Regions from separate parts of the Pantoea sp. X-Soil-MYKO-1785 genome, predicted to be linked through region 1. Evidence: predicted binding sites of a transcription regulator. Region 1 holds the regulator's gene; the other holds the start of a gene.

Region 1 (11,916 bases):
CGCAAACCGATCCGCAGCAAGAGCTGGCGGCCAAGCAGCAGAAAGCGGGCGATCTGGCGCAGTTACAGCAGCAACTGCAACCGGCGATTCAGCTGCTTAAAGCCGCGGTTTGCCCGCCCACTGCGAAATGTGATTTCTTTGATCGCCCATGGCAATTCAAACAGACCCGCAGCGGCCACACCTACGTCGAAGGACTGAGCGTGATGGCCAGTATGGTTGAGACCCTGCGGCTGGGTTACAGCGAAAACCTGCCCGTCGATCAGCTGGCGTGGGGGCATATCACCACCGCGGCGCAAATTACCCGCCTGCTGCCGTTGCTGACCGCTAATTACGATTTGAGTAATGATCTGCTGTATCAGGCGCAGCGACGGGGATCGATCTTACTGCAGGCGATGCTGACCGAAATCGCCAGCAACACCTCCACTGCCCGCTGGCTAATCCTGGTGGCGCATGACACCAATATTGCGATGGTGCGCACCCTGATGGGCTTTGACTGGCAGCTGCCGGGCTACGCGCGCGGCAATATTCCGCCCGGCGGCAGTCTGGTGCTGGAGCGCTGGCGTGACAGCCAGAGCGGCGAGCGTTTTCTGCGGCTCTACTTCCAGGCACAGAGTCTTGATGGCCTGCGCCAGTTACAGCCAATTGATGACGCGCAGGATTTATTGCGTCAGGAGTGGCATCAGCCAGACTGCAGGATGACCGACGTCGGGCTGCTGTGTCCTTATCAATCGACCCTGACCGGCTGGCAAAAACGGCTGGACACCACCGCCACGCCGCCGGTTTCCATCCGGCTGCCCTGAATCGCCGCTAATCAGATTTATGCCGCGCTCGCTGCGCGGCATAAATATGCTTTATCAGTCTTAATTAGTTTTATTGATGCCGCCTGGTAATTTTCTTATTTAAATAACCCGGCTATCAGCGGCGCTAATTTTGTTTTACGATTGTCGGGTCAATCATCCCTTTTTATTACTCTGATTCTCTTGAATATTTCGGCGACTGGTTTCGCCGTTTTTTTATTTATTTATCATTCTCTCTGCCCAGCCACAGCCCCCCTGACGCGCTTAACGCCAATGTTTATCTGACAATCCGCTTCCACACGGATAATTAACCGCGCGCGCAGGCGTGTTATTCCACCGTCTGCAGGCGGTATCCGCAAAGATTATTTCAGAACGGGGTTATAGCTGAGATGAATAGCCGGAGCAGCGTCAGGAAAGTCAGGCGGGGAAAGAGAAGGGCCAGGTGATGGCAAATAGCAACTGCTCCCCCCGCCAGAGGGGGAGCAGTCGTGGATCAGTGCGCTTTACGTACCAGCTTATAGCCCAGCAGCAGCACCACTATCCACACCACGCCGACATAGAGCGACACCCGGGTATCCGGGAAATAGCCGATCAGCGCAATGATGAAGCAGAGGAATGCGACACCGACACCTGCGGTCCAGCTGCCGCCTGGCAGCGCAAACTTGAGCTCACTGGCAGCCTGCTTGCCGATTTTGCGACGGAAGGCGATCTGTGACAACAGGATCATGATCCACACCCAGACCGTCGCAAAGGTCGCCAGCGAAGCGATCACCAGGAACACCTTCTCTGGCATCAGGTAGTTGAGGTAGACCGCAATCAGCATGGCGAACATCATCACCACCACCGTCACCCACGGAATACCGCGTGAAGAGACCTTCATAAACATCTTCGGCGCATGTCCCTGCTGGGCCATGCCGTGCAGCATGCGGCCCACGCCAAACACGTCGCTGTTGATCGCTGACAGTGAGGCGGTCAGCACCACAAAATTAAGAATCGAGGCGGCCGCCGCGATGCCCAGATGCTGGAAGGTCAGTACAAACGGACTGCCCGAGGTGCCCACCTGATTCCACGGATAGATCGACATAATCACAAACAGTGTGCCGACATAAAACACTAGAATACGCCACGGGACCGAGTTAATGGCGCGCGGAATCGACTTCTCCGGCTCCTTCGCTTCACCGGCGGTGATACCGATAATTTCGATACCGCCGTAGGCGAACATCACCATCTGCAGCGACAGCAGCATTCCGACCACGCCGTGGGCAAAGAAGCCGCCGTTGGTCCAGAGGTTATGGATGCCGGTCGGCTGGCCGCCGTTGCCGATGCCCCAGATGATCATGCCGAAACCAGCCAGAATCATCACAATGATGGTGGCGACTTTGAAGAAAGAAAACCAGAACTCCACTTCGCCGAACACCTTCACGCTCATCAGGTTGACCGCGCCGATGATCAGCACCACGCTCAGTACCCAAATCCAGTGCGGCACCTCCGGAAACCAGACGCCCATATAGATGCCGAACGCCGTGACATCAGCGATCGCCACGATCAGGATTTCGAAGCAGTAGGTCCAGCCGGTAATGTAGCCCGCCATCGGACCGAGATAATCCTGGGCATAGCGGGAGAAGGAGCTGGCCTGGGGATTGTTGACTGACATCTCGCCCAGTGCGCGCATGATGATGTAGGCCACCGCCCCGCCGATAATATAGGCGAGCAGCACGCTGGGTCCGGCCATTTTGATCGCATCGGCGGAACCATAAAACAGCCCGGTGCCAATCGCCGATCCCAGCGCCATAAAGCGGATGTGGCGCGTGCTCAGTCCGCGTTTGAGCTTATTGGTTTCTTGCATAACAACCTGTACCTGTGAAATGAAAAAACCACGGGCAAGCCCGTGGTTAAAGAAAAATCAGTGCCATCTGCTACGAGTGAACGGAAACCTGTTCGCGACCTTTTACCCGATCCACCACGGCGGCAATCAGCAGCATCACCAGCGATGGCGGTAACCAGGCAAGTCCCTGATCGGCCAGCGGCAGGTGCTGACTGAATGCAGGCAGCAACACTTTAAACCCGGTCGTTTTAATCGCATCAACAATGCCGAACAGCAGGCTAATCAGCATCGCTGGCGCAATAATCCGGCTGCTCTTGTTCCACCAGTTCAGGGTGAAGCTCAGCACCACCAGCACGATACAAGGCGGATAAATCGCCGTCAGGACCGGGATGGAGATCTGAATCAGGTGGCTCAGGCCGAGGTTCGACACCACCATCGAGAACAGACCAAGGATAAACACCAGCGTTTTATACGACAATGGCAGGTATTGCGCAAAAAATTCCGCACAGGCACAGGTCAGACCGACCGCCGTTACCATACAGGCAACAAAGATCAGCGCCGCCAGGAAGAAGCTGCCCATACCGCCAAATGTCTGCTGAACGTAAGCGTGCAGAATCGCTGCGCCGTTCGCATTCTGATCGACCAGCGCGCCGCTGCCGGAGCCCAGTTTAAACAGGCACAGGTAGACCAGCGTCAGGCCCACGCCAGCGATCAGGCCGGCCAGAACGGTGTAACGCGTCAGCAGCGCGGCATTATCAACCCCGCGTGAACGGGCCGCGTTCACGATCACGATGCCGAACACCAGTGCGCCCAGCGTATCCATGGTCAGATAGCCGTTCACAAAACCGCTGGAGAACGCCGCACGCTGATAATCTTCCGTCGCCGGAATAGTGCCGCCCGCTGGCCACACCAGCGCAGCAATGCCCAGCACGGTCAGCGCCACAATTTTTAGCGGCGCAAGGAAATGGCCGACGGTATCGAGCAGTTTGCCCGGATAGAGCGACACGCCAATCACCAGCGCAAAATAGACCAGGCTGTAGATAAACAGCGGCATCGCGCCATCACCGGTCAGCGGGGCAATCCCCATCTCAAAGGAGACGGTGGCCGTCCGCGGCGTCGCAAAGAGTGGCCCGACCGCCAGATAGCAGACGGTGGCCAGCACCAGACCGGCAACCTTACCGATTGGGGTACTGAGTGCATCCACGCCGCCGCCGACGCGCGCCAGCGCTACCACGGTCATCACCGGCAGACCTACGGCAGTGATCAGAAAGCCAATCGCGGCGGTCCAGACGTGTTCGCCAGACTGAATACCGACCATCGGCGGGAAAATAATGTTGCCCGCGCCAACGAACAGGGCAAATGTCATGAAGCCCAGCGCGAGAATGTCTTTCGAGGTTAAACGATGTGTCATACGGCCTGTCACTGATGTTGCGGTGGAAGTTGGGTTTGTGTTGTCCCCTCGCTGCGTTAAAACCACGACCAGCCAGCCAATGTCAGCGCATTATGCTCATCGTGAGGTGAAGCGCAGGTGATTTAAGCTGCTTTTTTTCTGTTCACGGAGGGATGGATCGACAACGGGGCTAAGTAAAACGTTTATAGCGGGGAAAGGCAATACGGGATCGGAAAACCAGAAGGTTATCTCGTTATTTAAGCCACAGCCAGTGGATAGCGTTAATTTTTAACCCAGGCACACAAGATGATATGCCTAAATAATAAACAGGCCGCGAGAATTCCCCGCATAACGCCGCTGACAAATGCACAAAAGGCGCGTTTTACGCGCCTGTTTGCACAAGTTTACAGCATTACCACACCTGTTTTGCGATATCGACCACCAGGCGGATCTTCTGCCACTGCTGCTCTTCGCTCAGGCTGTTGCCCTCTTCGGTAGAAGCAAAGCCACACTGCGGGCTGAGACAGATCTGGTCGAGGCTGACATACTGCGCCGCTTCCTGCAGACGGGCTTTCACCTGCGCCGGATCTTCCAGCTCGCCGGATTTGGTGGTGATCAGGCCCAGCACCACCTGCTGATGGCCTGGCTTGATGAAGCGCAGCGGCTCAAAACCGCCTGAACGGGCATTGTCATATTCGAGGAAGAAGGCATCGACATTGACGCTGCCGAACAGGATTTCCGCCACCGGCTCGTAGCCGCCTTCTGAAATCCAGGTTGAGCGGAAGTTACCACGGCAGACATGCAGGCCAACGGTCAGATCGGCTGGCTTATCTTCCAGCGCCTTGTTCAGCACCTGAGCATAGGTCCGCGCCAGCGCTTCCGGATCGTCGCCGCGTGCCCGGATTTCGCGTTTCTGATCTTCAGAGCAGAGATACGCCCAGACGGTGTCATCCAGTTGCAGATAGCGGCAGCCAGCGGCGTAAAACGCTTTAATAGCGTCTTTATAAGTCTGTGCCAGGTCGTCAAAGTAATCAGCCAGGTCCGGATAGACCTCTGCATCGATCACTTTGCGCCCGCCACGGAAGTGCAGCACGCTGGGGCTGGGAATGGTCATTTTTGGCATTGCATCACCGGCGACGCTTTGCAAAAAGCGGAAATGCTCCAGCATCGGATGGCTGGAAAAACCGAGCTTACTTACCACTTTCACGCCATGCGCTTTGGTCTGCACGCCGTTGAACTGGATACCCTGCTCCGCTTCATACGCTTCCACGCCATCCAGGCCGTAGAAAAAGTCGAAGTGCCACCAGCCGCGACGAAATTCGCCATCGGTCACCACCTGCAGGCCATTTTCGCGCTGTTTTGCCACCACATCGCGGATGGCGTCATTTTCAACCTGCCGCAGGGCTGCCGCATCAATTTCACCGGCGGCGAACTGCTCACGCGCTTGCTTAATCGCGGCGGGACGCAGAAAACTGCCGACGGTATCAGCACGGAACGGGGCGGTATTTCTTTGCATGATCACTCCTGTCTCGCCTGCCGGTGGTTTCAGCAGGAAATAATTGCGCTCTGTTATTTATAGCCATCTGGATGGCTATACGTCTGAACGCAGGATGACACGTGCCGCCGTCCGCTGCAACAGAAGAAAATTCACCGCTCATGAAGAAAATTCATGTTGGCTGATAAGATGAGTTGCTGCCCAGCTTTGCAGCGGCTAAGGAGAGCCGTCTGTTACGCCAGTGACGATGATATTTACAGCAGCTAAGAAGAGCAGAAGGTGCGACCAGAGGTGAATCATCCAGCGCCGGTTAAGCAAAGTGTTACGCGCCTGAAGACGACCGATACAGCGCCGCGTGCCGGTCGCGGATAAGCAAAGCCATACGCGCCTGAAGACGATCGGTTAAACGCCGCGCGCCGGCAAAGCACATGCAGAACGCGCGCCTGAAGATGATCGATTAAGCGTGATGCCTGCCTGAAAAGGGTTAATTAAGCGCCGCGCGCGCCTGCGCCATCTGGCTATCAGAGAGTGGCAGATATCCCGCCTCGCTGACCCGTCGCTGTCCCTGCACCGAGAGCACCTGCTGCAGGAACGCTGCCACCAGCGGCGGCAATGGCTGACCCGGCGCCTTGTTGACGTACAGATAGAGCGGACGGGCCCACGGATAACGACCACTGCGGATCGCCTCTGCGTCGGGTGCTACAGCCTCACCCCGAGGGTTCACCACCGCCAGCATTTTTACGCCGCTGAGATGGAAGCCAAAACTGGCGTAACCGATGCTGCGTGGATTGCCGGCCACCGCCTGTACCACCGCTGCCGAACCGGGAAATTCGGCTACGTCATTGCGAAAATCGCCCTGACAGAGCGCCTGCTGCTTGAAGAATCCCCAGGTGCCGGACGCCGAGTTGCGTCCGTAGCGCTGGATCGGTCGGCGGACCCACTCAGATGCCTGCGTGCCGAGATCGCCCCAGCGTTGCGGCACCGATGTCGCGCCACACAGGCGGGTAATCGAGAAAATGGCGTCGAGCTGACGCGGCGTAATCTGCTGCAGCGGATTGCGTTGATTAACCACCACCACCAGCGCATCCATCGCTACCGGTACCGCCAGCGGAGGATAACCATAGCGCGCTTCAAACGCCTGCCGTTCATCCGCCTGCATCGGGCGGCTCATTGGCCCAAGCTGCGCCGCACCGGCAGCCAGCGCAGTCGGCGCGGTCGACGAACCGGAAGCCTGCACCTGCACATTGACCCCCGGTGCCTGCCGGCTGAAATCCTCGCCCCACAGCGTCATCAGGTAGCCCAGCGTATCAGACCCGACGCTGCTGAGGTTGCCCGACAGCGTGCCGGGCTGGGCCAGCGCCATGCCTGGCAATAAAATGACCATCAACAAAACAAGTGCGCGCATCAAGCAGATCCGTCAGCCATTAATGGAGGCATTCTCCTGCATCCCACTGCTGACAATCAACCTTGCCGGCAGGGTAAAGGTAAAACAGGTCTCCTGATGCGGCACGCTGGTGATATCTAGCCGCGCATTATGGTGGCTCAGGGCATGTTTCACGATCGCCAGCCCCAGCCCGCTGCCGCCGGTCGCCCGCGATCGCGCCTTATCGACCCGGTAGAAACGCTCGGTGAGACGGGGAATATGTTCAGCCGCGATGCCCGGCCCGTTATCGCACACCCGAAACGTTGCGCCCTGCTTGCTGCGCAGCCAGCTGATATCAATGCGCGTGCCCTCCGGCGTATGATTTACCGCGTTGTAGACCAGGTTGGAGATGGCGCTGCGCAGTTGTTCATCGTTGCCGAACACTTTCAGATGCGGATCGGTATGGAAATGGATGTCGTGACGTCCGCCGCTCAGGGTGGCGGCCTCATGCTGCAGCAGCCGGAGCATCACCGGCACATCAACCTTCTCTTTCAGATCGATCGCCGGTGCAGCTTCAATCCGCGACAGCGTCAGCAGCTGTTTAACCAGGCTGTCCATGCGGCGCGTCTGCTCCGACATGGTATGCAGCGCCTTACCGCGTGAACGCTCGTTCATCACCGAGTCATTCATCATCTCCAGATAGCCCTGCAGCACCGTCAGCGGGGTGCGCAGTTCATGGCTGACGTTGGCAAAGAAGTTACGCCGCGCCCCCTCCAGCTGATGCATCTGAGTGACGTCACGCGCCACCAGCAGCCACTGGCCTTCACTGTAGGGCATAACGCGAAATTCCATGTGGTACTGGTTATTCAGCACCAGCGTCAGCGGTTTGTCGAAGTCACGCTGGCGGATATAGCGCGAGAATTCCGGATAGCGCAGCAGGTTAAGGATGTTCTGGCCATTATCTTCTGGCCAGCGTAGCCCGAGATGCTGTTGTGCCAGCCCGTTGCACCAGAAAATGGTGCCCTCTTCGGTGGTGAGGATCACCGCATCCGGCAGCGACTCAGCGCCGCTGCGAAAGCGTTTAATCAGGTTGCCGAGTTCACGCCGCCGCCGCCGGTTGCGTAACTGCATCTGGTAGAGCCCGTAAAACAGCGGTTCCCAGCTGGCCCGCCCGGCCGGCGGCGTCATGGTGCGATCGAGCCACAACCAGTGCGACAGGCGCATCAGGTTGTGGAAATGCCACAGCAGCACCGCCAGCACGCTCAGCAACAGCAGCCACGGCAGATAACCGAACAGCAGGCCAAGCAGCAGCGCAGGCAGACACGCCAGCAGCAGTTCTGACAGTAATCTCTTCCAGGAGAGGCGTTCCAGCACGGTGAAAACTCCGTTTAGTAGCGGGCAGAGAAACGATACCCTGTTCCACGGACGGTTTGTACCATGCGATCGTGGCCGGAGACTTCCAGCGCTTTACGTAAACGGCGAATGTGAACATCGACGGTGCGATCTTCGACATACACGTTGGTGCCCCAGACGTGGTTCAGCAGCTGTTCGCGGCTATAAACCCGCTCCGGGTGGGTCATAAAGAAGTGCAGCAGTTTATATTCGGTAGGGCCCATTTCCAGCGGCGTGGTTTCCGACATCACCCGGTGCGAGGAGGGATCCAGACTCAGTCCCTGCATCTCAATCACCTCTTCCACCGCCATCGGTGAAATACGGCGCATGACGGCTTTGATGCGCGCCATCAGCTCTTTTGGCGAGAACGGCTTGGTGATGTAATCGTCAGCGCCGACTTCCAGCCCGCGCACCCGGTCCTCTTCTTCACCGCGGGCGGTTAGCATCATCACCGGAATATCGCGGGTCATCGCTTCGCGTTTCAGATGCTTAATAAACTGAATGCCGCTGCCGCCGGGTAACATCCAGTCCAGCAGAATCAGATCGGGCCAGGGTTCAATCAGCTTACCCACTGCGCTGTCATAATCTTCCGCCTCAATTGGCTGATAGTCGTTCTGCTCCAGAACAAAGCACAACATTTCACGGATTGGGGCTTCATCTTCCACAACCAAAATGCGCTTAGCCATTATTACTCCTGCTGATATGACGGCTGTCACTGAGATTCGCGGCGCCATTATGCGTCAGATTTGTGACACTTTTATGAAAAACATACCCGCTCATTCAGGCCAGTGGTAATCAATTATGACCGCGCAGCGACAATTTTTCGCTTTGGCCACAGAGCCAGTATAATCGCCGGGCGAATTACAACGGCAGGGAGTTTTATGCGCATCATTCATACTGCGGACTGGCATCTGGGGCAGTTCTTTTACAACAAGAGTCGGGCAGCGGAACATCAGGCGTTTCTCGACTGGTTGTTGATCCAGATCGAACAGCATCAGGTGGATGCGTTAATCGTGGCGGGCGATCTGTTCGATACCGGCACCCCGCCCAGCTACGCGCGCGAAATGTTCAACCGCTTTGTGGTGGCGCTGCAGCCCAGCGGCTGTCAGCTGATTGTGCTGGCGGGCAATCACGACTCGGTGGCGACGCTCAATGAGTCACGCGAACTGCTCGCCTGCCTGAATACCCGGGTGATCGCCACGCCCGAGGCCAACAGCGATGTGCTGCTGCTCACCACCCGTCAGGGCGCGCCGGGCGTGCTGCTGTGCGCCATTCCATATCTGCGGCCGCGCGACATCCTGCGCAGCCGCGCCGGCCAGTCCGGACGCGACAAGCAGACCTCGCTGCTGGAGGCGATTGCTCATCATTATCAGCAGCGCGTGGCTGCCGCGCGGGCGCTGGACCCGGCTCTGCCAATCGTGGCCACCGGCCATCTCACCACCGTCGGCGTCAGCCAGAGCGACTCGGTACGTGACATCTATATCGGCACGCTGGACGCCTTTCCGGCCGCCGCCTTTCCTGAGGTCGATTACATCGCGCTCGGCCACATTCATCGCGCTCAGCGGGTAGCGGGCACCGAGCACATCCGTTACAGCGGCTCGCCGATTGCACTCAGTTTTGATGAACTGGGCAGTGAAAAAAGCGTCTTCCTGCTGGACTTCACCCCGCGCGGTTTGCAAACGGTGACGCCGCTGGTGGTGCCGCAGGTGCAGCCGATGCAGGTACTGAAAGGCTCACTGGCACAGATTGCGCAGCAGCTCAGCGATTTCAGCGGCGTGCAGCAGGAAAAACCGACCTGGCTGGATATCGAAGTCACTACTCAGGAGTACCTCAGCGACCTGCAGCGCCAGGTGGAAACCCTGACCGCAGAACTGCCGGTGGAAGTGTTGCTGTTGCGCCGCAGCCGCGAGCAGCGTCAGCACAGTCTGGCGCGACTCGACAACGAAACCCTGAGCGAACTGAAAGTGGAAGAGGTGTTTGCCCGTCGCCTGGCGCTGGATAGTGAACTGCAACCGCAGCAGATCGATCAGATGACCACCCTGTTCCGCCAGACGCTGGCCGACATTGAGGAACCACAGTGAAGATCCTCACGCTACGGTTTAAAAACCTTAACGCACTGCGCGGTGAATGGTTTATCGATTTCCGCGCCGAACCCTTCGCCAGCAACGGGCTGTTCGCGATTACCGGTGCCACCGGCGCAGGCAAAACCACGCTGCTGGATGCCATCTGTCTGGCACTCTATCACCAGACGCCGCGTCTCGGCGCCATCTCCCAGAGTCAGAATGCGCTGATGACCCGCGACTGCGCCGAGTGTCTGGCCGAAGTGGAATTTGAGATCAAAGGCGAAGCCTGGCGCGCCTTCTGGAGCCAGAACCGCGCACGCGGCACCGCCGACGGCAAACTGCAGGCGCCGCGGGTGGAGCTGGCGCGCTGTGCCGACGATACCATCGTCGCCGACAAGGTCGGTGACAAACTGAGGCTGATTGAGACCCTTTCCGGCCTCGACTTTGAGCGTTTTACCCGCTCGATGATGCTCTCCCAGGGACAGTTCGCCGCCTTCCTCAACGCCAAAGCCAGCGAACGGGCCGAACTGCTGGAAGAGCTGACCGGCACCGAAATTTACGGCCAGATTTCCGCCGCAATCTATGAACGCCATAAAGAGGCAAAAACCGCGCTCGACCTGCTGCGCAGCCGGGCGGGCGCCATGGCGCTGCTGGATGACGACACCCGCACCGCGCTGCAACAGCAGATGCTGCAACTGAGCGCGGCGGAACAGACGCTGAGTCGTGACTATCAGCACGCCCAGCAGCAGCAGCAGTGGCAGCAACAGGCGCAGCAGCTCCAGCAGGATATCGCGCAGACCCGCCAGGCGCTGCAACAGGCGGAGGCGGCGGCGCAGGCCGCTGAAGCGGACCGGCAGCGGCTGACGCGCAGCGAACCGGCTGAAAAGCTGCGGGCTACCCTGCAGCAGCGCGACGAACGGGCGAATGCGCTGCGTGAGGTACGCAGTCAGCAGCAGCAGCTGTCCGACGCGCACCAGCAGGCGCTGGCTGAACAGCAACGCCAGCAGCAGCACTATGCCGCCGCCCAGGCCGCGGCGGAACAGGCACGCCAGCAACAGCAGCAACAGGAGAGCCTGCTGACCGAACAGGTGATGCCGCTGGATCAGTCACTGCAGGCACTGCAACAGCAGCTGACGCAGCAGCAGCAGGAAAAAGAGCGCCAGCAGCAGCAGTACGATCGGACTCAAGGTACGCTGACCGAACAGACTCACCAGCTTAGCGCCTTACAACAGGCGATCGCGGAGCAGCAAACCCTGCGTCAGCAGTTAGCCGATATGGCGCAATGGGGCGCATCGCTGCCGCTGTGGCAGGAACGATTTGCCCAGCTGGCGCAGCGCGAGGCGACCCTCGCCGGACTGGTGCAACAGCAGCAGCAACAGCAGCAGAAAATCGCGGCGCAGCAAGCAGAACGGGAACAGCAGGCGAAGCAGGCCTTACCCCGCCAGCAGGCTGAGCAGGCCGCCGCTCAGGCGCTGCTGCAAGCAGAGCAAGTACTAACTTCGCTGCAGGAGCAGCATCCGCCAGCCGCGCTACGAGAGGCGCTAAGCCAGCTGCACAGCAGCCGCGCGGCGCGGCAGCAGCTGTTACTGCT
Region 2 (11,916 bases), 310 kb from region 1:
AAGGTGGCCAGATTACGGCTATTGAGATCGCGCATCAGCACGCTATTGACTTTCACCTGCTGAAAACCGGCGTCAAAGGCGGCGTCGATGCCCGCCATCACCTGATGGAATTTATCCTGACCGGTAATGGCGTGGAACTGACGGGCATCAAGGCTGTCGACGCTGACGTTCAGTGCGGTTAATCCCGCCTCACGCCACTGCTTCACGTCGCGCGCCAGCCGGTAACCGTTGGTGGTGACGGCGATATGACGCACCGAGCGGTTCTCACGCACCGCCGCGATAATGTCGGTAAAATCGCGGCGCAGCGACGGCTCGCCGCCGGTCAGCCGCACTTTTTCCGTGCCGGCCGCGGCGAAAGCCCGCGTCACGCGGCGGATTTCATCCAGAGAGAGAAAGCTTTTGTTGCGAATGCCGTGCGGCTTGTAGCCATCGGGCAGACAGTAGGTACAGCGGAAGTTACACACATCCGTGACCGACAGGCGCAGGTAATAGAACTTACGCGCGTATGCATCAGTAAATTGTGACACCAGAACACCTTTCCAGATTGGGAGATGCAGTCATTTCTTCCTGCACCCTGGTAGCTCAATGGCTACGGCCTGACTCCCCTATCCGCAGACGTAGGCAATCAGGCTAGAGTGTACGCTGACCCGTTGATCAGCGCGGTTAATCAAGATGGTAGCGCGATTTACGCGACTCTTCCATTCGCCGTTTTCGTTATATATTCTGATACATATCGAATTTTCACCGCATTTTCGCTACAGGATACGGTAAAATGCGTTTCAGATTTTGACGCAAGTCATCCGCGCGGGTTTAGCGTTTAGAGCGACGTCACGCGAGACGATGTTAAGGAGAAGTATGAATCGCACACTGGCCGACCTCGATCGCGTGGTGGCACTGGGTGGCGGACATGGCTTAGGCCGCGTGATGTCTGCCCTGTCGCCGCTCGGCTCACGCCTCACCGGCATTGTAACCACCACCGATAATGGCGGATCAACCGGCCGTATTCGCCGCTCAGAAGGCGGCATCGCCTGGGGCGATATGCGTAACTGCCTTAACCAGCTGATCGCCGAACCGAGCGTGGCTTCAGCGATGTTTGAGTATCGCTTTGCCGGGAACGGCGAACTGGCCGGACACAACCTTGGCAACCTGATGCTGAAAGCGCTCGATCACCTGAGCGTGCGTCCACTGGAAGCGATCAATATCATTCGTAACCTGCTGAAGGTCGATGCCTTTTTGATTCCGATGTCGGAGCAACCGGTGGATCTGGTGGCGCTCGATGTGGAAGGCAACATGGTTTACGGCGAAACCGCGATTGATGAGATGAAACAGCCGCCGCAGGAGATGATGTTGCATCCCAACGTCCAGCCGACGCGGGAAGCGCTGGATGCGATTGGCGAAGCGGATTTAATCCTGATCGGGCCAGGCAGCTTTTACACCAGCCTGATGCCGATTCTGCTGATGGAAGAGATGGCGCAGGCTCTGCGCCGGACGCCCGCCACCATGGTCTTTATCGGCAATCTGGGACGCGAACTCAGCCCGGCGGCAGCCAGCCTGACGGTCGCCGACAAACTGGCGATGATGGAGCGCTACATTGGCAAACGGGTAATTGACGCGATTGTGGTCAGTCCCTCCGCCGACATCAGTCAGGTGGATAACCGGCTGATCGTCCGCGAGCCGCTGGAGGCCGCCGATATCAAATATCGTCACGACCGCCAGCTGCTGCGGGTGGCGCTGGAACACGCCATTCAGGGCTTTAGCTGAGTTATGAGGTGGCAATAAACAGCGTGCGCAGCTCATGCAGCTGATCGCGCACGCTGGCCGCCTGTTCGAACTCCAGGTTCTGCGCATGTTGCTGCATCTGCCCTTCCAGCTCGTGGATCTTTTTCTGCAGGGCCTGCGGCGACAGCGCCAGGTAATCCGCTTCGGCCTCGGCCGCACCGCGACGGGCGGGTTTGGCTTTGCCCCGGGTTTTCACCACGTTGTTGCCCAGTTCCAGAATATCGGTAATTTTCTTATTCAGGCCCTGCGGCACAATGCCGTTCTCTTCATTGTACTGCTGCTGCTTCTCGCGGCGGCGTTCGGTCTCTTCAATCGCCCGCGCCATTGACGGGGTAATTTTATCGCCGTAGAGAATCGCCTTGCCGTTGATATTACGCGCCGCACGACCGATGGTCTGAATCAGTGAGCGTTCGGAGCGCAGGAAGCCCTCTTTATCCGCGTCCAGAATCGCCACCAGCGACACTTCCGGCATATCCAGCCCCTCACGCAGTAAGTTAATGCCCACCAGCACATCAAACTCACCCAGACGTAAATCGCGGATAATTTCCATGCGTTCAACGGTATCAATATCGGAGTGCAGGTAACGCACTTTCTCACCGTGCTCTTCCAGATATTCGGTCAGATCTTCCGCCATACGCTTGGTCAGCACCGTCACTAGCACACGTTCATTGATCGCCACCCGCTGACGGATCTCCGACAGCAGATCGTCGACCTGGGTCGCCACCGGACGCACTTCGAGAATCGGGTCGAGCAGCCCGGTAGGACGCACCACCTGGTCGATCACTTCGCTGCCCGATTTTTCCAGCTCATATTTACCCGGCGTGGCCGACACGTAGATAGTCTGGGGTGCCAGTGCTTCAAACTCTTCAAACTTCATCGGACGGTTATCCAGCGCCGACGGCAAACGGAAACCGTACTCCACCAGCGTCTCTTTACGCGCCCGGTCGCCTTTATACATGCCGCCAATCTGCGGGATGGTGACGTGCGATTCGTCGACCACCAGCAGGCCATCGGCTGGCAGATAGTCAAACAGCGTTGGTGGCGCTTCGCCTGGTCCGCGCCCGGAAAGATAGCGCGAATAGTTTTCGATGCCGGAGCAGTAGCCCAGCTCGCCCATCATCTCCAGGTCAAACTGGGTACGCTGGGTAATACGCTGCTCTTCCAGCAGTTTATTGTTCTCCAGCAGCACCCGACGGCGATCCGCCAGTTCCAGTTTGATATCTTCCATCGCCTGCAGAATGCGCTCACGCGGCGTCACGTAGTGCGTTTTCGGGTAGATGGTAAAGCGCGGCACCACCGAGTCAATCTGGCCGGTGAGTGGGTCAAACAGCGACAGGCGCTCTACTTCTTCGTCGAACAGTTCAACGCGCAGGGCGATATCGTCCGATTCGGCCGGGAAGATGTCGATCACTTCGCCGCGCACCCGGAACGTACCGCGCTGGAACGCCTGATCGTTGCGGGTGTACTGCAGCTCCGACAGTCGGCGCAGAATGCTGCGCTGGTCGATAATCATGCCGCGGGTCAGGTGCAGCATCATTTTCAGGTAGAGATCGGGATCGCCCAGACCGTAGATCGCCGAAACCGAGGCGACCACAATCACATCGCGCCGCTCCAGCAGCGCTTTGGTCGCCGACAGACGCATCTGCTCAATGTGTTCGTTAACCGAGGCATCCTTTTCGATAAAGGTGTCGGAGCTCGGCACATAGGCTTCCGGCTGGTAGTAGTCGTAGTAAGAGACGAAAAATTCTACTGCGTTATCCGGGAAAAACTCCTTCATTTCACCGTACAACTGCGCCGCCAGCGTTTTGTTGGGCGCTAAAACCATGGTTGGACGGTTGAGATCGGCAATCACGTTGGCGACGGTGAAGGTTTTCCCCGAGCCGGTTACGCCTAATAAGGTCTGGTGGGCCAGTCCATCTTCCAGCCCCTCTTTCAGACGACGAATCGCCTCTGGCTGATCGCCAGAAGGTTTGAAAGCGGAATTCAATTTAAAGGCTTTACTCATGAATGCAGTTCCTGCTGAAGAAGTCGGCGGGCAGCCCACTATTTTACTCTGCTATGGTGATTTTGCCAGAAAATAATACTGGATATAAAAACAGTATTAAGGCAGAGTGATCGTCACTGTCGGGATACTTTTTCACCGTCGATTGCCGCTTGCTTCATCGCACAGGCCGTTGCGCAAGGTTATCCCCAGGCGGGGATCGGATTTAACATTTGTCAATAGACCGTCACAAAATTACAGTTCGATGAACTGACAGATAATTCGCAGGCTTGTTTTTTAATAAGCAGTTGAATTTACTGACTTATGTCTAAAAGCCCAGAATCTCGACATTATGTAACCAGGCCGCGTATTTCCTCGCTTCCAACCTGTTTTCATTACCTAATGCACAAGGTTATCCACAGGAATGGTGGATAAGTGATGGCAGCCCCGCCGCCATCGGCTGTGTATAATTTTTCCCTGCCGCTCGGGTTCGCTAAAAATAATTTTTTTTCCGCTAAATTTAGCCGCTGTCGCTGCACTATTGTTCTGCTTTTTTTACCAGTTTCTTTACTCCGCCCGCTAATCCGCTACATTAGCTGCCCATTCTTAATCAGAATAGCTGCCTCGTCATCGTCCCTCTGCACCAGAAACGCCGCCCGCTGGCACTACAAAAGTGCAGCAATGTTATCACCGGTTGAAATTGATAAGCACTGCTCATCTTTTAGCGCCGCCGCACCGCGCTACTGGCTGAAAAAAGTCTGCGGTGGGATCTGGCCTGGGAATTGCAAGAATGGGTGGCGTCATCGCGCCACAAGCGCACTGTACTGCAAGGGGAGCATGCCCTTGCTGATAACTTGTTTGCCAGACGACACAGAGCGGAAGCATTCAGGCTAATGATCGGGAAGGAGAGTGTCAGATGCTGAGTTTACGTTCGGTAAATCAATTTTACGGTCAAAATCATATTCTGTGGGATGTCGATCTCGATCTGTCGCCTGGCACCTGCACCGGCGTTCTCGGCCGGCCCGGGATGGGGAAAACCACCCTGGTGAACTGCATCATGGGCAGGCTGCCGATCAACAGTGGATCGATCTCCTGGAAAGAGGATGGCTCACCGCCCGCCGACCTGCTGCTGCAACCGGCGGAGCAGCGGGCGCAGATGGGGATTGGCTATGTGCCGCAGGGTCGCCATATTTTTACCCAGATGAGCGTGGAAGATAATTTGCTGATCGCCCTGCTGGCCGGGGCAAATCAGGCTGACCGCCATCGCGCCATCCCCGAAATGGTGTTTGACCTGTTTCCGGCGCTCTATTCGCTGCGGCAGCAGCGCAGCGGCGATCTGCCGATCGATCAACAGCAGCAGCTGGCCCTGGCGCGGGCGCTGGTGTTGCAGCCTAAGCTGCTAATTCTGGATGAGCCGACCGACGGGATGTCACCGTGGCTGGAGGAGGAGATGGGGAATCTGATTCGCCGCCTGAATCTCGACTACGGCCTGACCATCCTGCTGCTGGAGCAGCGACTGTCGCTGATACGCCGCGTGGCGGACTATTTTCTGCTGTTGCATCGCGGGCGTAACGTGGCGCAGGGCAAAATGGCGCAGCTGGATGATCACACCGTCAACAAATGGCTGACGGTGGCCTGAGACTTTAGTCAGGTAAGGTCAGATACTGGCCACAGCTGTCCAGTTGCGCTGCCCCGGTCAGATACGGAATGGTGCCGAGACAGGGCGCGGGCAGTCGCTGCTGCAGGCTGGTGAGATATTCCTGATAACGGTGACCGGGCGGCACCACGGTGTTGGCGATCCAGCCAGCCAGCCGCAACCCCCGCGCCCGCACCGCATCTGCGGTCAGCATGGCGTGATTGATGCAGCCCAGTTTAACGCCAACCACCAAAATAACCGGCAGCTGTTCAGTGCTGACCCAGTCGGCATAAGTGTGCGTGGCGGATAACGGGGTGTACCAGCCGCCCGCCCCTTCGATCAGAATCCAGTCAGCCAGCGGTTCCAGCGCCGCCAGTCCGGCCGACAGCGCCTGATGGGTGATCGGCCGGCCCTCTTCGGCACTGACGATGTGCGGTGACGTGGGTTCAAGGAACGCCAGCGGATTAACCTGCTGATAGTCTAACGGCACGCTGCTGTAACGCTGCAGCGCCAGCGCGTCACTGTTGCGCAGCCCCTGCGGCGTCATTTCACAGCCGGAGGCGACAGGCTTGTAGCCGGCGCAGCGATAACCTGCGGCCCGGGCCGCCTGTAACAGTGCGCCACTGGCGACCGTTTTACCGACTTCGGTGTCGGTGCCGGTGATAAACCAGCGCTTCATGATGAACTTACTCCATAGATTAAATGATAACTGAGGCGGAAACCGTGCCGATCGCGCGGCCAATGCGCCTCCAGCTGTGCCAGCCGTTGTCGGGTCAGCAGCGGACCGTCACGTCCCTGATGCAGATGGGTGGCGCCAATCCCCTTCAGCGAACGCATAGCGCTGAGCGCATCGGGAAAATGCAGGGTGATCAGCGCTGACTCACAGCTCAGCCGGTGGGCCGCACAGGCTGCCGCGATCTGCTGCTCGCTGAGAAACCGGTTGGCGTGAGGATGTTCATCAAGATGCGACCAGGCCTGATGCACCTCCTGCAACGATCCGGCGCTCAGGGTCGAGAACAGCAGCGCGCCGTCGGGCCGCAGCACCCGCCGGAACTGGCTCAGCGCCTGTGACAGATCGTCACTCCACTGCACCGCCAGGTTGCTCCATACCAGATCAAAACCGGCATCCGCCAGCGGCAGAGCATCGATATCCCCGGCGAGGTAGTGCTGCGCCGCATCATTGGCGCGCGCCTGTTGCAGCATCTGCGGTGAAAGATCCAGTGCCGTCACCTGCTTACCACGCGCCCGCCATTGCTTGCTGTACCAGCCGGTGCCGCAACCGGCATCGAGCAGCTGCGGACCACTGCGCGCGGGGGCGCGGGCCAGCAGCGCGTCACCGCTCAGCCGCTGCAGGGCAGCATGCGCATCGTAGTGCCCGGCCGCCCGGCCAAAGGCCCGCGCCACGGCGCGTTTATCAACCTGCAGCGTCATGCAGCGCCTCCAGCAGAATGTCGATGTCATCCGGCTGATGCGCCGCCGTCAGGGTAATACGCAGCCGGGCGGTGCCGGGCGGGACAGTTGGCGGCCGGATCGCGCTGACCCAGCAGCCCGCGTCCGCCAGCCGGGCGGAGAGCGCTATCGCTTCCGCATTGCCGCCGACGATTAACGGCTGAATCGCGCTGGCGGAATCCATCAGTTGCCACGGCAACGAGGCCGCGCCGCGCCGGAAGCGCTGAATATTCTGCTGCAACCGCTGACGCAGCGCATCGCCCTGCTGCACCTGGCCGAGGGACGCCTGCAGCGCCGACGCCTGGGCGGCGGGCATGGCGGTCGAGTAGATCAGATGACGGCTGAACTGCAGGAAATAGTCGGCGGTTTGTGCATCGCACAGCAGTGCGGCTCCGCTGACGCCAAAGGCTTTGCCAAAGGTGACCACCAGCAACTCAGGCCTGACTCCCTGCTGCCAGCAACTGCCGCGCCCCTGCTCGCCTACCACGCCGATACCGTGCGCATCGTCTACCAGCAGCCAGCCCCCGGCCTGCCGGGTCTGGGTCGCTATCGCCGCCAGCGGCGCACTGTCGCCATCCATGCTGAAAATGCCCTCGGTTACCACCAGCGTTTCACCGCTGCAGGGCGAGGACAGCCGCGCCGCCAGACTCGCCGGGCTGTTGTGTGTAAAACGGCGCAGCTGCGCCGGGCTGTGGCTGGCGGCATCCAGCAGCGAAGCGTGGGTTAACTTATCCGCCAGGATGCGATCGTCAGCCTCTGCCAGCAGATGGATCACTGCCTGATTGGCGGCAAAACCAGAGATAAATAGCAGCGCCCGGTCATAACCGAGCCAGTCCGCCAGCTGCGCTTCCAGCTCCGCATGCTGCCGGTGATAACCGGTGACGTGACCGGATGCACCGGCCCCGGCTCCCGCCTGCTCTGCGCCGCGCTGCCAGCCGGCAATCACCGCCGGATGCTGCGTTAAACCGAGGTAGTCGTTGCTGGAAAAGTGGCGATAGGTCCGTCCGCCACTCTGCAACGTGCGGGTGGTCTGGTGATCGATCACCGGTCGCTGCCGCCAGCCATCGGCCGCCCGCCGCTGCGCGAGCGCCTGCTGCAGTCGTTGCTGCCAGCTCATTACAGCGCCGCGTTGTAGAACTGTTCAGTGTCGGCGTGCAGCAGTTGTTCACTAAGCTGCTGCTGTTGCTGATGATCGCCGTGGTCGGTATGGCTGTGCTGCGGATTCAGGCCCAGCTTACGGAACAGCACCCGATCTTTATCCTCTTCCGGGTTTGGCGTAGTCAGCAATTTGCAACCGTAGAAAATCGAGTTAGCACCGGCCATAAAGCACATCGCCTGGGTCTGCTCGCTCATCTGCTCACGGCCCGCCGACAGCCGGACGTGCGAGGTCGGCATCATGATGCGCGCCACCGCGATGGTGCGGATAAAATCGAACGGCTCCACGTCATCGTTATCCGCCAGCGGCGTCCCTTTGACCTTTACCAGCATGTTGATCGGCACGCTTTCCGGCGGCGTCGGCAGATTGGCTAACTGCACCAGCAGTCCAGCGCGATCGTTGACCGTTTCCCCCAGCCCGACGATGCCGCCAGAGCAGACTTTAATGCCGGCATCACGCACTTTGCCGAGCGTATCAAGCCGTTCCTGATAGCTACGGGTGGTGATGATGCTGCCGTAAAATTCCGGCGAGGTATCGAGGTTATGGTTATAAAAATCGAGGCCGGCACCGGCCAGTTGCTGTGCCTGCCGATCGCTGAGCGTACCCAGCGTCATACAGGTTTCCATCCCCATCGCCTTGACCCCTTCAACCATTTTTTCCAGGTAAGGCATGTCGCGATCATGGGGGTTTTTCCAGGCGGCACCCATGCAGAAACGGGTGGAGCCTGCCGCTTTGGCCTGCCGGGCCGAGGCCAGCACCTCTTCGACCTCCATCAGACGTTCCGATTCCAGACCGGTTTTGTAGCGCGCGCTCTGCGGGCAGTATTTGCAGTCTTCCGGGCAGGCACCGGTTTTGATCGACAACAGAGTGCTGACCTGCACCTGGCGCGGATCGAAGTGCTGACGGTGCACCCGCTGCGCTTCAAACATCAGTTCAAGAAAAGGTTGATCAAACAGGGCCTGAGCCTGTGCGACTGTCCAGCGTTGTGCCATTACGTGCTCCAAAAAAAGGGTGTCATCCCGACGATTAACGTGGTTATACTTGTAAACTATATTTTTTTATTTTGGTTTACAACTCCGGTTTACGACGCTCATGTTCACTTCTGAAGACGCCCGCTTTGATCGCCAGCACCTCTGGCATCCCTACACTTCGATGCAAAATCCTCTGCCCTGTTATCCGGTGGTTGCTGCACACGGTTTCCAGCTGCAACTGGCCGATGGCCGTGAGCTGGTCGACGGCATGTCCTCGTGGTGGGCGGCGATCCACGGCTACAACCATCCGCGACTGAACCGGGCGCTGACCCAGCAGATGACGCTGATGTCGCACGTGATGTTTGGCGGCATAACCCATCCCGCTGCCGTGGCGCTCTGTCGTCAGCTACTGACCATGACGCCCGCGGCGCTGGAGTGCGTCTTCCTCGCCGATTCCGGCTCGGTCGCAGTAGAAGTGTCGATGAAGATGGCGCTGCAATACTGGCTGGGACGCGGAGAAGTCCGTCAGCAGTTCCTGACGCTGAAGCGCGGCTATCACGGCGATACGTTTGCGGCGATGTCGGTGTGCGATCCGGATAATTCGATGCACAGCCTGTGGCGCGGTTACCTGCCTGAACATCACTTTGCCGAGGCGCCGGCCTGTGGTTTTGACGACCGGTGGGATGAGCGCGACTTCGACGATTTTGCCCGCCTGCTGGAGCAGCATCATCAGCAGCTGGCCGCGGTAATTCTTGAGCCGATTGTGCAGGGCGCAGGCGGGATGCGTTTCTACCATCCGCGCTATCTGCAGCGGGTGCGAGAAGCGTGCGATCGCTACGGGCTGTTGCTGATTGCCGATGAGATCGCCAGCGGCTTTGGCCGCACCGGCAAACTGTTTGCCTGTGAACATGCCGGTATTACGCCCGATATTATGTGTGTTGGCAAAGCACTGACCGGCGGGACCCTGACGCTGGCGGCCACCCTGACCACCCGTGAGGTGGCGGACACCATCAGCCGCAGTCCGGCCGGCTGTTTTATGCACGGCCCGACCTTTATGGGCAATCCGCTGGCCTGCGCGGTGGCGGTCGAAAGCCTGACGATGCTGGCCGAAGGCGAGTGGCAAAGCCAGGTGGCCGCTATCGAACAGCAGTTGCGGGCGGAACTGTTGCCGCTGCGCAGCGCGCCGCAGGTGGCGGATGTGCGGGTGCTGGGGGCGATTGGCGTGGTCGAAACCCATCGGGCGGTCAACATGGCGGCGCTGCAGCAGTTCTTCGTTGAGCAGGGCGTATGGATAAGACCGTTTGGCCGGCTGATCTATCTGATGCCGCCGTACATCATCACGCCGCAGGCGCTGAGCAAACTGGTGCAGGCGATTGCGGCAGCGCTTGAGCATTCTTCACATTTTGCCGACTGAAGTGGGCTAAGCGCTGGAACTGGCTGCGCGTTTAGTTATGATGACAGGCTATTCATCGACACGTGAGGAGAGGCAATGCGCGTTTATAGTCAGGATTTTAACGACGGCGATAAGATGCCTGAGAAGCATGTTTTCAACGGCATGGGCTATCAGGGCGAGAATATCTCTCCCCATCTGGCCTGGGAAGCGGCTCCGGAAGGCACCAAAAGTTTTGTGGTGACCTGCTACGATCCCGACGCGCCAACCGGCTCCGGCTGGTGGCACTGGCTGGTTGCCAATATTCCGGCCTCCACCACCTCTCTGCCGCAGGGCGCGGGTTCCGGCAAAGCCGAACTGCCTTCAGGAGCGCTACAGACCCGCACTGATTTTGGTCAGGCTGGCTACGGTGGCGCGGCACCGCCGCAGGGGGAAACCCATCGCTACATTTTCACCGTGCATGCGCTGGATGTGGACAAGATTGAGGTGGATGAAGGCGCGAGTGGCGCAATGGTCGGCTTTAACGTCCATTTTCACGCGCTGGCGAGCGCGTCACTGACCGTGAACTATCAATAATCCCGCCACGCCTCCCCGTACGGGGAGGCGTGCGAAGCTGCGTTATGCCTGCAGCTGATGCACTACTACCCACATTGGTCCCTGTCCGACCGCATAACGTCCCAGCGGTTGTAACAGCCCTTGCGGTTCGGTAATGCGATAGACTTCGATGTGATGAGACTTCTGCCCCGCCGCCACCAGATACTGTCCGCTGTGATCGATATTAAAGCCGCGCGGCTGAGTTTCGGTCGGCTGGAAACCTTGCAGCGTCAGCTGATCACCCTGTTCGCTGACGCTGAACACCGCCAGCGTGCTGCTGGTGCGGTCGCAGGCGTAGAGGAAGCGGCCATCGGGCGTCAGATGAATATCCGCGGCCCAGCGGGTGCCGCTGAAGTCAGGCGGCATCATATCCAGCGTCTGCACGCTTGCCACGTTGCCTTCATTTAACGCCCAGACGTCAACCGTGCTGTCGAGTTCATTCACACAGTAGGCGTAACGACCGTTGGGATGGAACTGCATGTGGCGCGGACCGGCGCCTTCGACGGTGGTAACCTGCGCCTGCGGACGCGGCGTCAGCTGGCCGTCATCACCCAATGCGAACAGGCAGATGCGATCCTGCTTCAGGGCCGGCACGTAGAGCGTCTGGTTAGCATTATCAATATTGGCTGAGTGGCACCCTTCCAGTCCGTGGATCACCTGCAGCGGTGCCTGTGGCACGCCATCTTCGCCAATCGGGCTGACGCTGACGCAGGCGTCATTGTAGGAGCCACAGAACAGGAATTTACCGCTGCGATCGGTGGAAATATGGGTCGGGCTGCCCGGCAGCGGTGCCTGGCCAGCTTCGGTCAGGGTGCCATCAGCCGCGATGCGAAACGCCAGCACGCGAAAATTGGGGCGCACGCCGACATAGAGAAAATCGCGGTTCGGACTCACCACCATTGGCTGAACCTGGCCGGCGACATCGGTCACCTGAAGCAACGTCAGCGCCCCCTCTTCATT

What was found. The regulator PhoB, encoded in region 1, activates phosphate uptake and scavenging genes when phosphate is short. The targets are predictions, from matches to a motif close to CTGTCATAAAACTGNCNNAT.
Region 2: a site for PhoB is predicted at 3,994-4,013, ahead of uvrB (excinuclease ABC subunit UvrB). Genes of this name have one in related genera too.

What each region holds. Positions count from the first base shown of each region.
Region 1 is NZ_AP036000.1:935,794-947,709, reverse strand. It holds gene AC6I8D_RS04270 (histidine-type phosphatase) at 1-800, shown strand, start outside; gene proY (proline-specific permease ProY) at 1,291-2,643, opposite strand; gene brnQ (branched-chain amino acid transporter carrier protein BrnQ) at 2,714-4,033, opposite strand; gene AC6I8D_RS04255 (cobalamin-independent methionine synthase II family protein) at 4,425-5,528, opposite strand; gene AC6I8D_RS04250 (PstS family phosphate ABC transporter substrate-binding protein) at 5,992-6,912, opposite strand; gene phoR (phosphate regulon sensor histidine kinase PhoR) at 6,925-8,244, opposite strand; gene phoB (phosphate response regulator transcription factor PhoB) at 8,259-8,948, opposite strand; gene sbcD (exonuclease subunit SbcD) at 9,144-10,343, shown strand; gene AC6I8D_RS04230 (AAA family ATPase) at 10,340-11,916, shown strand, end outside.
Region 2 is NZ_AP036000.1:1,246,762-1,258,677, reverse strand. It holds gene moaA (GTP 3',8-cyclase MoaA) at 1-527, opposite strand, end outside; molybdenum cofactor riboswitch at 517-650, opposite strand; gene AC6I8D_RS05865 (gluconeogenesis factor YvcK family protein) at 856-1,761, shown strand; gene uvrB (excinuclease ABC subunit UvrB) at 1,763-3,784, opposite strand; gene AC6I8D_RS05855 (ABC transporter ATP-binding protein) at 4,677-5,399, shown strand; gene bioD (dethiobiotin synthase) at 5,404-6,075, opposite strand; gene bioC (malonyl-ACP O-methyltransferase BioC) at 6,072-6,827, opposite strand; gene bioF (8-amino-7-oxononanoate synthase) at 6,811-7,962, opposite strand; gene bioB (biotin synthase BioB) at 7,962-8,993, opposite strand; gene bioA (adenosylmethionine--8-amino-7-oxononanoate transaminase) at 9,094-10,386, shown strand; gene AC6I8D_RS05825 (kinase inhibitor) at 10,462-10,938, shown strand; gene pgl (6-phosphogluconolactonase) at 10,981-11,916, opposite strand, start outside.